Chitinimonas arctica: one gene and its partner. The protein of the gene in region 2 interacts with the protein of the main gene of each other region in a pairwise test. Links are inferred from orthologs where the notes say so. Each region holds a gene or a part of one and is shown on either strand. Other genes may lie near its edges. The genes, in order: recR and recO.

The links.
Region 1: the proteins of recO (region 2) and recR interact in binary tests that used the Escherichia coli proteins (3 or more experiments, as listed by UniProt). The link is inferred for Chitinimonas arctica from one-to-one orthologs.

Annotation. Positions count from the first base shown.
Region 1 is NZ_CP041730.1:1,234,232-1,242,141, reverse strand. What follows is about bases 1,912-4,806. They hold recR (recombination mediator RecR), read right to left. Parts: upstream 3,710-4,806; coding sequence 3,113-3,709; downstream 1,912-3,112. Other genes in these bases: dnaX (DNA polymerase III subunit gamma/tau), read right to left, coding at 4,222-4,806; FNU76_RS05475 (YbaB/EbfC family nucleoid-associated protein), read right to left, coding at 3,848-4,174; minC (septum site-determining protein MinC), read right to left, coding at 2,077-2,820; minD (septum site-determining protein MinD), read right to left, coding at 1,912-2,050. Also shown: FNU76_RS05500 (SEL1-like repeat protein), read right to left, coding at 1-777; cell division topological specificity factor MinE, read right to left, coding at 977-1,237; more of minD, read right to left, coding at 1,241-1,911; more of dnaX, read right to left, coding at 4,807-6,027; FNU76_RS05465 (oxidoreductase-like domain-containing protein), read left to right, coding at 6,135-6,335. UniProt on the Escherichia coli protein: May play a role in DNA repair. It seems to be involved in an RecBC-independent recombinational process of DNA repair. It may act with RecF and RecO.
Region 2 is NZ_CP041730.1:853,003-860,737, forward strand. Bases 1-2,720 are described here. They hold recO (DNA repair protein RecO), read right to left. Parts: upstream 1,873-2,720; coding sequence 1,129-1,872; downstream 1-1,128. Other genes in these bases: FNU76_RS03710 (cyclic-di-GMP receptor FimW-related protein), read right to left, coding at 1-318; FNU76_RS03715 (SpoIIAA family protein), read right to left, coding at 318-680; acpS (holo-ACP synthase), read right to left, coding at 732-1,127; era (GTPase Era), read right to left, coding at 1,904-2,720. Also shown: more of era, read right to left, coding at 2,721-2,800; rnc (ribonuclease III), read right to left, coding at 2,797-3,492; FNU76_RS03740 (DUF4845 domain-containing protein), read right to left, coding at 3,489-3,854; lepB (signal peptidase I), read right to left, coding at 4,148-5,119; FNU76_RS03755 (glutaredoxin family protein), read right to left, coding at 7,135-7,389; FNU76_RS03760 (DegQ family serine endoprotease), read right to left, coding at 7,382-7,735. UniProt on the Escherichia coli protein: Involved in DNA repair and RecF pathway recombination.

The DNA of each region.
Region 1 (7,910 bases), 380 kb from region 2 along the record:
CTGATGGGCATCCTTGAAATAATCGATGCGATGCAGGGAAATCTGCTTGAACCAATGCCCAAGCGCATACAGGTCCACTCGCCAATCGAGGTTATTGATGGCCAGGTCGGGCAACAGCACGCTGCCGTATTGCTGGCGGGCCGTTTCGGAGAGTTCATACCAGCTGGACTTGCCCGATTCACCCACCAGCTTGGCGTAGGTCTGCCAGTCGCGCTGGATGGCCTCGCGCATGCTGGGCGCCAGGTAGGCGGCGTCCGGGCTGGCAAGATCGATGAACAGGGGTTTCTCGATCCGCTGCTGGCTGTTGCGGGCTACCCCGAAATCGATTAGCGCGAGGCTATCGAAGTCGATCTGGTATTTATCGTTTTGCCGCAGCACGATCAGGTCGGGACGCAAGCCGCCGTGTACCAGGCCGGCCCGGCTGAGATGCGCTAAAGCGCGCAGGGCCGCCAAGATCAGCCGGACCAGATCACTGGAACGCTGGAAGGGGTGTTCCAACTGACCCACCGGCGTAGCCAGCCAATGCGTGAGCGGATGGCCGGCCGCTTCCGAAATCAATACATTGCGGTCCAGGTCCACCCCGATAAAGCGGGCCGCGTAACGCGGATCACGTTGGAAACCCTGCAGAATCCGAGCCTCATGGCAAAGCCAATATTCGGCGGCTGGATAGTCGGCGGACAGGCGTTTGCACCAGCGTTCGGTGGCGCGCTGACTGAGGAATTTTTCGAGCTGGATCGGGCGCTCGGGGTGTGTATTGACTTCTGCTTCGTCGGTCATGGTGTTCAGTGTGATATCCCGCTCTCTGGCTGGCTTTGGCGGCGAGTATGGCAGCAAAAAAGCCGGGTGATGCCCGGCTTGATAAGACGGACCCTCGCTATTTGCATTTACGCGACGTTTGGCGCCCATCCCCCCGCCTTCACGAGGGGGTGCCTATGTCCGCCGGAAATGCAACTCGACGCTACCTTTGGATTTCAACCTACCGTTTTACCGTTTCCGGCAGGACGATATTGACCTCCAGCACATCGTAGTCATCCTGGCGTTCCAGCGACACCTTGATGTCGTCCTGGCCCACCGAGACATATTTGGAGATGACGGCGATCAACTCCTGCTGCAAGGCAGGCAGGTAATCGGGTCCGCCACGCCCGGCCCGTTCATGCGCCAGGATGATCTGCAGCCTTTCGCGCGCCACCGACGCCGACTTCTTCTTGCTGCCAAGCAAATAATCGAGAAAAGACATGGCTTACCCTCCGAACAGGCGCTTGAGCCAGCCTTGCTTGGGCGTCTCGATAAAGCGCAATGGGCGATCTTCGCCCAGGAAACGTGCCACCACATCCTTGTAGGCTTCGGATACTTCCGAGCCTTCCAGGTGAACGGCCGGTGTGCCGCTATTGGAAGCCTGCAGGACGGATTCCGATTCCGGAATGACGCCGATCAGTGGAATGCGCAGCAGATGCTTGATATCGTCCAGCGACAGCATTTCGCCGGCATCTACCCGCTTGGGAGCATAGCGGGTAATCAGCAGGTGGGCCTTGAGGGATTGCCCCTGCTCGGCCTTGCGCGATTTCGCATCCAGAATACCCAGGATACGGTCCGAATCGCGTACCGAAGAGACTTCCGGATTGGTCACCACCAGGGCTTCGTCGGCGAAATAGAGCGCCAGCAGGGCGCCGGTTTCGATGCCGGCCGGAGAGTCGCAGATAATGTAGTCGAAGCCGTCCGCCGCCAGCTCGTTCAACACTTTTTCCACGCCTTCGCGGGTCAGTGCTTCCTTATCCCGCGTTTGCGAAGCGGGCAGGACGAACAAATTGTCGCAATGCTTATCCTTGATCAGCGCCTGGCTCAGCTTGGCTTCACCCTGGATCACATTGACGAAGTCATATACCACGCGGCGCTCGCAGCCCATGATGAGGTCGAGATTGCGCAGACCCACATCGAAGTCGATGACGGCGACTTTATTGCCGCGTAGCGCGAGGCCGGATGCGAAGCTGGCACTGGTGGTGGTCTTGCCTACGCCACCCTTGCCGGAGGTCACGACGATGATTTTTGCCACGTTTTTTCCCTGAAATATTCAACGAATCAATCGAGCGCCAGCGCTTCGATCACGAGTTTGTTGCCGTCCAGCCTTACCTGGGCGGCTTGGGCCTTAATGCTCTGCGGCAACGGCTCATCCAGGGAGCGATAGATGCCGGCGATGGAGAGCAGTTCGGCTTGCATGCAATGGGTAAAGATACGGACGCCGGTATCGCCGCGCGCACCGGCCAGGGCGCGACCGCGCAAGGGTGCGTAGACATGGATATTGCCGTCGGCGATGACCTCGGCGCCATGGCTCACCAGGGCCAGCACGATCAGGTCGCCGCCGCGCGCGTAGACCTGTTGGCCGCTGCGCACGGGTTTATCGATGATCAGCGTCTGATTGACCGCGGCCACCGGTGCGGGTTTCGCCTCGCAGGTTCGGCTATCCACGGCCGTGTCGCGCAGGGGCGTGTCGGGCAATAGCGCCAGGCCGGCCCTGATCACCGCCTCGCGAGCCGCCGCGCCGACCCCGCGCGCTGCTACTGCTTGCAAGCCGGATTTACGCAGAATGCTGATCAAGCCGCTCAAATCAAGCGCGGTGGCATGGGGTGGCCAATCAGCCAGCTCCAGGACCACGGCATCTCCGCCGAAAAAATCGGCCCTGCCACCCAGTTTCTGGCTGAGTGCCGCTTCGAGGCCGGCAAGATCGGCAGTCTTGGGAGCAAAGGCGATCAGATTGAGCGCAGCGCTCTTGATTTCAAACAAGGCGGTACTACGGGCGGGGGCCGGCTTGATGGAAGCAGTCATCGAATGCGCTCGGCGGCGGTTGACAAAATTGTTGCCGAGTTTACTAGGTTCACGGCGCAAGCTTCAACAGAAGGTGCTGTGGGTAACTTTGTGGACAGACTCGCGGCAAAATCAGAGTGATTACTTGAATGCCCCATACTGCTTGGGGTGAAGTAAAGCAAGGATTTTAATATTTTCATATAAATCAAGGAATTGAACTTGCAAAGCAGATCCTTGCAGGCCAGCGTGTTGCTGAGGCAATACAGTGCCGGCAGGTGGGGGAAAAGTGGATAAGTACTTCTGTATGTACCGATCACAAACTGCGCCGCTCCAATAAAGCTTGCGCCAGTGTACTGCTATCCACATGCTCGAGTTCACCGCCCGAGGGCAGGCCACGGGCAATCCGGCTGACCCGCAAGCCCTGTGCGCGTAGTAATTCGGCCAGATAATGGGCAGTTGCTTCACCCTCCACTGTGAAGTTGGTGGAAAGAATCACCTCCTCCACTTCACCATCCTGGGCGCGCGCAAGCAACTTGTCGAAATGAATATCGTCGGGGCCTACCCCATCCAACGGTGAAAGTTTGCCCATCAGCACGAAATAGCAGCCCTTGAATGCCAAGGTCTGTTCAATACGCAGCAAATCGGTAGGCATCTCCACCACGCAAAGCTGGCGTTTGTCGCGGGCCGGATCGGCGCATAGCTCGCAAAGATCGAATTCGGTAAAGGTATTGCAGCGCTGGCAATGGCGCAGCTTGGTCAAGGCATCGGCCAGGGCGTGGGCCAAGGCGGCCGCGCCCGACTGATTGCGCTGCAGCAGGTGATAAGCCATGCGTTGCGCCGATTTCGGACCCACGCCGGGAAGAATGCGCAGCGCATCGATCAGCTGGTCAAGCGAAGAGGGGATTTTCATGGGATGCCAGGCGGTGCTTTGGGAATGGGGTCAGGTCCATCGATGGACGCCCCGCAAGCCCGTCAAATCGGTTTACACCGCGTGACGGGCTCGGCCCTCGTCAGGAGAGGCCGGGGGTGGCGCCTAGCGTGAAATCAATCAAAAAGGCAGCTTCATGCCTGGCGGCAGGTTCAGGCCGGCGCTGAAGCCGGCCATCTTGTCCTGCGAAGTCTGCTCGGCTTTACGCAAGGCGTCGTTGAAGGCCGCGGCAATCAGGTCCTCCAGCATTTCCTTGTCGTCCATCACGCTGGGGTCGATCTGAATGCGGCGCACCAGGTGGTGGCAATTCATGACGATCTTGACCATACCGCCGCCGGACTGGCCCTCCACGTCGACCTCGGCCAGTTGCTCCTGGGCCTTCTTCATATTTTCCTGCATCTGCTGGGCTTGCTTCATCAGATTGCCCAGTCCGCCCTTGTTAAACATGCTTGCTCCTTGAAACTTGAATGGGAAGGGATGGAAGAAAATCGCGCTCAAACAGGGTCTGTGCGCGTTTGTATCGTGTCGGGCAGCACTGTGGCGCCAAAATCGGCGATCAGCGACTGCACGAAGGGATCGCTATTGAGCGCATCGGCCGCATCGGCCAGGCGCGCTTGCCGCTCGCGCTGTTGCTGTGCGGCCGGCGTGGCGTGGCTGACACCGCCGACCGAGATCGTGACATGGGCCCGTTGGCCAAAATGCTGGCTCAAGGCCTGTTCCAGCTTTTCACGATAATCCGGCCCCGCGACCACTTTGTGCGCATCGGGCACGGCCAACTGGAAGCTGAGGCCCTCGTGGCTTTGCAATTCGGCATGCTGTGCCAGCATGACCGCCAGGCCACCCAGCTTCAGGCGACCCACCAAGGCAGCCCAGTCTCCGGTGAACTCGGCCGGTGCTTCGGGAGGCGCCTCTTCCGGCATCTCCTGCGCCACTTCGGCTACCGGCGCGACAAATGGCACGGGAGGGGTTTCTAGCGCGTCCGGCAGTTCTTCCCAGGGTGGGGTAGGCCTGGTCTCGGCGATCGGCGCGGGCGCCGGTACCGGTTCCGGTTCCGGTTCCGGGGAGGGTATTGCCAAAGGCGCAGCCGCCATCGCATCACTCCCTGCGGAGGAGGTTTGCGCAGTCTTCACCCCGGTATCGCCCGGGGAGGGGAGGGGAAGCGCTTCGCGGGCAGGGGGGGGAGAGGAATCCGGCCCTGTGGCCACGTACTGTTTGCGTGCAGGGGCGAAAGCCAGCATGCGCAGCAGCGTCATACTCATTCCGGCGAACTCGTCGGGCGCCAAGGAAAGATCGCGCCGGCCCTGCAGGGCGATCTGATAATAGAGCTGTAGATCTTCGGCGCTGAACAGCGGAACTAGCCGATTCAGCTCACCATACTGTGGGTGGTCGGTCGAGATGGTGCTGGGCACGGCTTGCAGCAGCGCCAATTGATGCAGCAGGGAAGCCAGTTCCTGCAGGGCTGCGTCGCTGCCGACCCCGCGCGTCACCAAATCTTCCGCCGCCGCCATCAAGCCTGCGCCATCTTGAGCCGCCAGCCTGGTCAGCAACTCAAACAGATAGGATTGATCCACCGCGCCCAGCATGGCTCTTACGCCGGCTTCCTCTACCGTGCCCGCGCCATATGCGATGGCCTGGTCCAGCAGGGATAAGGCATCCCGCATACTTCCGGCTGCAGCGTGACCCAGCAAGGTCAGGGCGCCGGCTTCGTAGCCCACCGACTCGGCTTCCAGCACGTGCCGCAGGTGACCGCTGATCTGGGCTGGCAGCATTTGCCTTAACGAGAACTGCAGGCAGCGCGACAATACGGTGACCGGCACCTTCTGCGGATCGGTGGTGGCCAGGATAAACTTCACATGGCTGGGCGGCTCTTCCAGCGTTTTCAGCATGGCGTTGAAGGCACTCTTGGACAGCATGTGCACTTCGTCGATGATGTAAACCTTGAAGCGGCCTTGCGTGGGCGAGTACTGGGCGTTATCCAGCACCTCGCGGATATTGTCGATACCGGTGTTGGAGGCAGCGTCGATCTCCAGCAGATCGACGAAGCGACCCGCATCGATCTGCTTGCATGCATCGCATACGCCACAAGGCGTGGCGGTCAGGCCTGTTTCGCAGTTGAGCGATTTCGCCAGAATGCGGGCAATAGTGGTCTTGCCCACCCCTCTGGTGCCGGTAAGCAGGTAGGCATGGTGCAAGCGCTGGTTTTCCAGTGCGTTGCTCAAGGCCTTGACTACATGCTCCTGCCCTACCAGGGTTGCAAAGGATCTCGGTCGCCACTTACGGGCCAGTACTTGATAGGTCATGTCGGCGATTCTAGCAGAAGCACTCGCGGACATTGTGCCGAGCGCCACCACAGTAGAACGAATTGGCTGATTGCCAATATGCAGTACAAAGGAGAGTAGATACCGTGATGTCCGATTCGCCAAGTGCCTGGCCGGCAGATGATCCGCCGCCCGAGCCACCTATCGCGCCGCCACCCGAAGCATGCTGCGGGAGCGGTTGTGACCCCTGTATTTTCGATTTCTACAGCGAGGAGGTGCAGCAGCACCGTCTCTTGCTGGCGCAATGGCAGGCGCGACAAGCCTTGCGTGAGCACACTAAACCTATATAGCAAATTTTCTTCGCATCAAGCAAAGCGCCCCGTTTTACGGGGCGCTTTGCTTGTTTGGTGCGGGATTTGCAGTGGGGCCTGAACCTGCCGTTCTGCGTAGTCACCGGCCGCCATGAAAAAAGTATTCATGACGGGTATATTACGGATCAATGACTTATTGAATTCTCGCGCCGTTCCCCGGTAAGTTTTACAGAAGGGTGTTGACGGCCGGCGGGGTGGTGCGTATAGTTCGCTTCTCTGCTGCTGACGCAGACAAAAACGAAGCGAAACACACGATGTTAGCCGAGTTAGTCTGAACAAGCAAACGCTCTTTAACAAGATACAACCGATAAGCGTAGGCACTTGGCTTTAGGCTAAAGGCTTACGAGATTTGACGGCTTAGGCTGTTGAATCAAGCAATGCCAGTTTTGTTTCAAAAACAGAGATTGAACTCAAGAGTTTGATCCTGGCTCAGATTGAACGCTGGCGGCATGCTTTACACATGCAAGTCGAACGGATTTGAGGGGCTTGCTCCTCAAGTTAGTGGCGAACGGGTGAGTAATGCATCGGAACGTACCGTGTAGTGGGGGATAACTATCCGAAAGGATAGCTAATACCGCATACGATCTACGGATGAAAGCGGGGGCTCGCAAGACCTCGCGCTATACGAGCGGCCGATGTCGGATTAGCTAGTTGGTGGGGTAAAGGCTCACCAAGGCAACGATCCGTAGCGGGTCTGAGAGGATGATCCGCCACACTGGGACTGAGACACGGCCCAGACTCCTACGGGAGGCAGCAGTGGGGAATTTTGGACAATGGACGAAAGTCTGATCCAGCCATGCCGCGTGAGTGAAGAAGGCCTTCGGGTTGTAAAGCTCTTTTGTCCGGGAGCAAATCCTGCCTGCTAATACTAGGTGGGGATGAGAGTACCGGAAGAATAAGGACCGGCTAACTACGTGCCAGCAGCCGCGGTAATACGTAGGGTCCAAGCGTTAATCGGAATTACTGGGCGTAAAGGGTGCGCAGGTGGTTGTGCAAGCCAGATGTGAAATCCCCGGGCTTAACCTGGGAACTGCATTTGGGACTGCACGGCTAGAGTGTGGCAGAGGGGGGTGGAATTCCGCGTGTAGCAGTGAAATGCGTAGAGATGCGGAGGAACACCAATGGCGAAGGCAACCCCCTGGGTTAACACTGACACTCATGCACGAAAGCGTGGGGAGCAAACAGGATTAGATACCCTGGTAGTCCACGCCCTAAACGATGTCTACTAGTTGTTGGAGCAGCAATGCTTTAGTAACGCAGCTAACGCGTGAAGTAGACCGCCTGGGGAGTACGATCGCAAGATTAAAACTCAAAGGAATTGACGGGGCCCGCACAAGCGGTGGATGATGTGGATTAATTCGATGCAACGCGAAAAACCTTACCTACCCTTGACATGTAACGAACCTCGCAGAGACGTGAGGGTGCCCGAAAGGGAGCGTTAACACAGGTGCTGCATGGCTGTCGTCAGCTCGTGTCGTGAGATGTTGGGTTAAGTCCCGCAACGAGCGCAACCCTTGTCCTTAGTTGCTACCATTCAGTTGAGCACTTTAAGGA
Region 2 (7,735 bases):
GCGCGCGAAACCGACGATATCGTCCCATAGCTTTTCTTCTATGGCCTTGCCGGCACGGGGATTCTGAATGTATTGCTGGCGAACCTGCTCGTAGGTGGGCTGGATTTTTTCGTCGATGACGAACAAGGCCTGCAGCGTAGCCAGGTTGACGGAATTACGGCCTTCTATCTTGGCCACCATATCCCGTACGGCGGATAGCTGGGTACTGATGTCTTCCTGTTTGATCTCGCGCATCCAGGTCATGGCCGTGCGCGGCTCGGACAGTGGATCCGTGTCGCGCTTGACCATGCCGGTCAGGGATTCGAACAGACGGCGCATCAGCCTTCCACCGGTTGTATTTCAAGCAACCAGCTTTCCGCCTGTTGCAGATTATCGAAGACCAGCACGTCGCTATCCACGAACAGACGCGCCACCCAGGTCGCCCAGGTCGTCCATTGGTCGCTGGTCACCACGGCGATGCGGCCGAACTCGGTGGCATGCTGGCGGGAGAAGCGTATTTCCTCCCACACCACATCCAGGGTGTAGCCCAACATGCCGCTGAGATCGAACAGCAAATTGGGTCGCCCGCGAAACTTCAGCTCATACAGTACGTTCTCTTCGAACTCCCGGTAATCCGCCAAGGTGAATTCGCCGGCAATCGAGGCGAGCACCGCGTGATCCTTGTGTTCGATGGCAATCATCTAGGAGTGTCCTCTTGGTATGACGGTTGAATGGTAACCCGTATGACCCAGTTATAGGCAAGCCGTTCCGGCGCTTTCCAGTATAACGAAAGCCACGGCGGACAATCGTTCATCGCTGAGCGACAGATGGGCATTTTGAATACCCTGTTGTCGCAATAACTGCTGGATCGCCGGATCGAAAATCAGGATGGGTCTGCCGGCTTCATCATGACCGACACCAATGCCGGCCAGCGTGACCGGTGGCCGGATACCGGTACCCAAGGCCTTGGCGAAGGCTTCCTTGGCTGCCCAGCGTTTGGCCAGGAAGCGCGCCGGATCGCTCGCGGCGGCGAACTCGACCTGCTCGTCCGGTGCCAGCAGGCGGGCGAGCAGGCGTTGGCCATGTCGCTGATAACTGTGGCCCAGGCGGGCTATTTCGACAATATCGGTACCGATTCCAAAGATCATTTCAAAGCTTATGCAAGTCGCGCAGAATTTTTCGGGTATGCAGCGGGGCGTCGCCCAGCAACTCGGCCAGCAGTACCCGCATCAACTGTTTGGCCTGCAGTGCCGATTGCGGCTCGCTATAGTCACCCGCGGCCATGGCAGCGAGACTTCGGCCGGACAAACCCACGCCCATGCCCGCCGGGATTTCGTTCGCGGGGACAATGCCTCGTCCACTCAGGAAACGATACTCCCTGGCCGCTTCCACGGGCTGGCCATGTAGATCGCGTGCCAAGGTCAAGCCATATCCCAGCTCGGTCAGCAAGGTCAGTTCGAAGCGCCGCAGGACGGGTTCGACCTCGGTAGGCGCCTTGGCAAGCGCGATCGCGGCGAGCCGATAAGCGTCGAACAGGCCGGGATGGGCATCTTCACGCGGCACCAAGCGCAGCAGCAACTCGTTCAGGTAGAAGCCGCAGATCAGCGGCAAGCCCGTCAGCTGCGCTACCCCGCCCTGCCATTCGGCGGCATGCAGGGTTTTCAGCTCGCCGCCGCCGAACCACGACAGCATCAAGGGCTGAAAAGCCAGCAAATTGCCCCGCAAGCTGGAAGTCGGCCGCCGCGCGCCACGCGCCACCAAGGCCACCCGCCCATGCTGGCGGCTGAGTACCTCGACGATCAGGCTGGTTTCCTTGTACGGATAGCTGTGCAACAACCAGCACGGCGTGGCTTCGACGCGCTGTTTGCTGCGGGCAAAAGTAACGGCGGCCATCAGCAGTTGCCGCGGTCAAGGGCGATGCCGGTCACTCGTAACCGAATTGCCGTACCAAGCGGGTGTCGTCCGCCCAACCGCTCTTGACCTTGACGAAGACCTCCAGATAGACCGTGCAATCGAACATTTTTTCCATGTCGGTACGCGCCTGGGTGGAGATTTCCTTGAGCTTGTCGCCATCGTGGCCGATGATGATGGCCTTTTGCGCGTCGCGGTCCACCAGGATGGAGGCGAAAATGCGGCGCAGATTGCCTTCCTCTTCGTACTTCTCGATCTCCACCGCGGTGGAGTAAGGTAGTTCGTCGCCAACCAGGCGGAATATTTTTTCCCGTATCAGTTCCGAAGCGAGGAAACGCTCGCTGCGGTCGGTGACCTGGTCTTCCTCGTACATCGGCGCGCCTTCAGGCAGCAAGGGCTTGATCACATCGACCAATACATCGATCTTCATGATCTTCTTGGCCGATACCGGCACGATGGCGTGGAACTCGAACTGGGTCGCCATGCGCTGGATAAACGGCAGTAGCTGGCCCTTATCCTTCAGTAGATCGGCCTTGTTGAGCACCAGGATGACCGGGCGATGCTTGGGCAACAGCTTGATGACTTCCAGATCGCGCGCATCGAATTTACTGGCCTCGATCACGAACAAGACCGCATCCACATCCGATAAGGTGGTGGTGACGCCACGGTTCATGGCGTCGTTCAAGGCGCTCTTGTACTTGGTCTGGAAGCCCGGCGTATCGACAAAGACGAATTGGGCATCCGGATCGGTACGGATACCGGTAATGCGATGGCGCGTCGTCTGCGCCTTGCGCGAGACGATGCTGATCTTCTGGCCAATCAAACGATTGAGCAGGGTGGACTTGCCCACATTGGGGCGCCCGACAATGGCGATATAACCAGTGCGGAAGGGAATTGCTTGTTCGGTCATGGCTTGTGCGCTTTCCTGACTGTGGGCAGAGCATCGAGCGCGCGGGTTGCGGCTTCCTGCTCGGCGGCCCGGCGACTCGCGCCTTCGCCCTTGGCAGCCAACGCCAACTCGGCAATCTGGCATTCCACGACGAAATGCTGATCATGCGCCTCGCCGTGCTGGCTGACGATACGGTATTGCGGGAGGGCCAGCCTGCGTGCCTGCAACCATTCCTGCAACTTGGTCTTGCTGTCCTTGCCATGCGTCTCTGGATCGATGGCGGCGATCTTGGGGCCCAGCAGCAAGGCGATGGTCCGGCTGGCCGCGACAAAGTCCTGATCCAGGCAGATGGCGGCGAAGATCGCCTCCAAGGTGTCGGCCAGGATGGACGGCCGTTGAAAACCGCCGCTGCGGGCTTCGCCATCGCCCAGGCGGACGTAATCGCTCAGCTTCAGTGCTTGCGCCAGCTCGGCCAGCGTTTCCTTCTTCACCAGGCTGGCGCGTAGCCGCGATAATTCGCCCTCGCTGCGTTCGGGAAAGGCATCGAACAGCAGCCTGGCCACCACGGCATTGAGTATGCTGTCGCCCAGGAATTCCAGGCGCTCATTATGCGGCACGCCAAAGCTGCGGTGGGTCAGGGCTTGGCCGAGCTTGCCCTGATCGCGAAAATGGTAGGAGAGCGCGGTTTCGAGCCGCGCGGTTTCACCACTCACTTGCCGGCGCCGCCATGGCGTTCCTCGGCGGTGAAGTCGAATAGCAGGCTGACATTGGCGACCAGCGGTATCACACGCTGGTAGGCCACGGTAACCGTGGTGCCCTGCTGATCCTGCAAGATCTCCAGGTCTTCGCCCTTGACCGAGGAAATGTTCTCGATATTGGCCCGCTTGTCGAACGACTCGCGGATATCCGAGACCGGTGCACCGGATTGTTCGACCACCAGCTTCTTGAGCACCGATTTGACGCCGAAGTACTCGCTGTAGGCGGGAATCAATTTAAGCGAGAGGACCAGGGCGCCCCCGAGGATAATGCCCCAGGCAAGCATGGTCACCATGCTGAGGCCACGTTGCTTTTGCATGCTATTTCCTTTTTTATAAGTACGTTGGCGCGAAACAACTAGGACGCACTGAAATATTGCGCGTACTCAAATCGCAGTTCACCACCCGGCAAAGCCGGGTGTTCACGGACTTTGATAAATCAACGATTCCCTCGCTGACTTATCCCACTCCCCCTTACCCGGGCGGCCCCGCCCTCGCCCTGCGAGGGAGCCTCGCTGACGCTCGTTGGCGAGTTAGATCAGTGTATCTCTACGTGATCCGCGCCATTCTAGGGAGACTCGCAAGTTTTGTGAACTTCCGATACGTCCCCGGACTATTGGATACGTGTTCCGATGCGGCTGAAGTCGCCGAAATTCATCCAGATCAGGAAGGCCCGTCCGGCCAGGTGGTCGTCCGGTACGAAGCCCCAGTAGCGGCCATCGTTGCTGTTGTCGCGATTGTCGCCCAGCATCAGGTATCGATTGGGCGGCACGGTGCAGGTAAAGCCGGTCTCGTCGTGCTGGCAATTTTCGCGCATGGGAAAATCCACCACGGAAGCGGGTTGCAGGGTGGGCGTGCCCGGCACATTCAAGGTGTCGTGCGGCTTGTTGCCCAGGGTTTCGCGCATCCTGATCGCCTGCACGGTTTCTACGCCGGTGTCGGAATAAGGATAGTCGCCGACCGGAATGCTATCCACCTTGACGCCATTGATGGTCAGCAGCTTGTTGTGATACTCGACCTTGTCGCCCGGCAGGCCGATCACCCGCTTGATGAAATTGATCTTGGTATCCTGCGGATAGTGGAATACCACCACGTCGCCACGTTCCGGCTTGCCCATCGGAATGATAGGGATATTCAGGAAGGGAATCCGCACGCCATAGGCCGACTTATTGATCAGGATGAAGTCGCCCACCACCAGGCCGGGCCGCATGGAACTGGACGGGATCTGCATCGGTTCGACCACGAAAGTCTTGCCCAGGCCGATCAGGGCCAACACCAGGGCGTTGGAAAAGCCGAAGGCGGCCCAGTCGGGCAGGTTCCGTTCATTGCCCTTGGCCTTGTAGCCGCGCAGGCGGGCGATCAGCGCCAGCACGCTTGCCACCATCATCACGACGAAGAACAGATCGCTTGGGTTGGCGATCATGGAGAGCGCACCCCACGCCCCCACCAAAATCAGGAAGTAGCCCCATAAGGCACCTTCGTTCATCTGCTCGGCATCGTAGACCGGCGTGGCGTTTCGGCGAGCACGCCAAATCAGGATGGGCCCGAGAATCAGGGCGGCAAAGGCGAGCAAAGTCCATTTCATGCGGGCTTCCTTGGCTTTTCTAGTAGTTACGTGGAGCTTGCAGCCTAACGGGAACAAGGACCGCCAGGGATGCTGAAAAGACGAAACGCGGTTTGATGCGTTCGAAACACCAAACCGCGCGATTCATTTACTTATCGCTTACCTGCAGGATGGCCAGGAAAGCCTCTTGCGGAATTTCGACATTACCTACTTGTTTCATCCGTTTTTTACCAGCCTTTTGCTTGTCGAGCAGTTTGCGCTTACGCGAGATATCGCCGCCATAACACTTGGCCAGCACATCCTTGCGTACCGCCTTGACCGTTTCGCGGGCGATGATCTGGGCGCCGATGGCTGCCTGGATGGCGATGTCGAACATTTGGCGCGGAATCAGCTCGCGCATCTTCGAAACCAGCTCGCGACCGCGATAATGGCTGGTGGCACGGTGCACGATCAAGCTGAGGGCATCCACCCGTTCGCTATTGACCAGCACATCGAGCTTGACCAGATCGTCGGCACGGAACTCCTTGAAGTCGTAATCGAGCGAAGCATAGCCACGCGATACCGACTTGAGGCGGTCGAAGAAGTCCATCACCACTTCGGCCATGGGCATGTCATAGGTCAGCATCACTTGCCGGCCCATGTATTGCATATTGCGTTGGTTGCCACGCTTGAGATTACACAGCGTCATGACCGCGCCGACGTATTCCTGCGGCATCAGAATGGTGGCGGTGATGATGGGCTCGCGTATCTCCTCGATCTTGCCCAGGTCGGGCAGGCGCGACGGATTCTCGATTTCGATCAGATCCCCATCACGCATCAGGACCTGGTAGACCACGGTGGGTGCCGTGGTGATCAGGTCCATGTCGAATTCGCGTTCCAGACGTTCCTGCACGATCTCCAGATGCAGCAAGCCGAGGAAACCGCAACGGAAACCAAAACCCAGCGCTTGCGAGACTTCCGGCTCGAAATGCAGGGAGGCGTCGTTGAGCTTGAGCTTTTCGAGGGAGTCGCGCAGCGAATCGTAATCGTGCGATTCGACCGGGTAGAGCCCGGCGAAAACCTGCGACTTTACTTCCTTGAAGCCTGGCAGCGGCTCTTCGGCGGCCGGCTTGACCAGGGTAATGGTGTCGCCCACCTTGGCGGAGGCGATGTCCTTGATCCCGGCGATGATAAAGCCCACCTCCCCGGCACGCAGCGCATCGCGCTGTACCGACTTGGGCGTGAACACGCCGACCTGTTCGCATAGATGCTGCGCCTTGGTGGACATGAACAGCAATTTGTCCTTGGGCTTGACCTGGCCATCCACCACCCGGACAAGCATCACCACGCCGACATAGTTGTCGAACCAGGAATCGATGATCAGCGCCTTGAGCGGACCGTCGGGATTGCCGCCCGGCGCGGGGATCTTGGCAATCACGGCTTCGAGGATATCCTCGATGCCGATACCGTTCTTGGCCGAAGCACGCACCGCATCGGTCGCCTCGATACCGACGATATCCTCGATCTCGGCGATCACCCGGTCGGGCTCGGCTGCCGGCAAGTCGATCTTGTTCAGCACCGCGACCACTTCCACGCCTTGTTCCAACGCGGTATAGCAGTTCGCCACCGTCTGCGCTTCGACGCCTTGCGAGGCATCCACGACCAGCAGCGCGCCTTCGCAAGCGGCCAGGCTGCGGCTTACTTCGTAGCTGAAGTCGACGTGACCGGGGTATCGATCAGATTGAGGTTGTAGATCTGCCCGTCGCGCGCCTTGTAATGCAGCGCCGCGGTCTGGGCCTTGATGGTGATGCCGCGTTCCTTCTCGATATCCATCGAGTCAAGAACCTGCTCACTCATCTCGCGCAGCTCCAGGCCACCGCAGAACTGGATAAATCGGTCTGCCAGCGTGGATTTGCCGTGGTCGATATGGGCGATGATGGAGAAATTGCGGATGTGATTCATAGACTTCGAGCCTTAGCGGCCGGGACACCAATCAAGGTAAGGCGGCATGAAAAATGGGCACGTTGCTACGTGCCCACGTTGAATTTCAAGTGATTTTACCGGATTCGGGCCAGATAAGCATCCAGCGCCATTCGATTGAGGTGATAGAAGCAGATGATCTCGTCCTGATCGCCCGTCAGGACAGGCACCATCCGGTCATATTTCTCTTCGGCGGCGTCGCTATCGTCGATATCGAACCAGACGATATCGAGATGCAGATCCGGCGCCAGCAGACGCAATTCCTCCCGCATCTGCTGGCACAACCCGCAATATTCACGCCCGTAGAGGGTGAGCAGTGCGAGTTCAGTCACTGGATTTCTCGGACTTGTCGCCCAGCTTCAGGCTGACGAACATGGCCGCTTCGCCGCGACGGATCCGCAATGCCACCGAACTACCCGCCTTGGCGGCGGACAGCACACCGTCCAGGTGCGCCAGGGACTTCACGTCTTCCCCGGCGATACCCACGATCACATCGCCTGGCTGGATACCGGCCCGCGCCGCGGGGCCATTGACGTCGACAACCTGCAGCCCGAATTTCAGGCCCAGTTGCCGCAGCAGGCGCGGATCGGCTTCGCGCACGGCCAAACCGGATTTGGCGCCCGCCTCGCTCTTCCTGTCGGCTTTCCGCTCACGTTGCGCGGAACGTCCGTCAGCGGC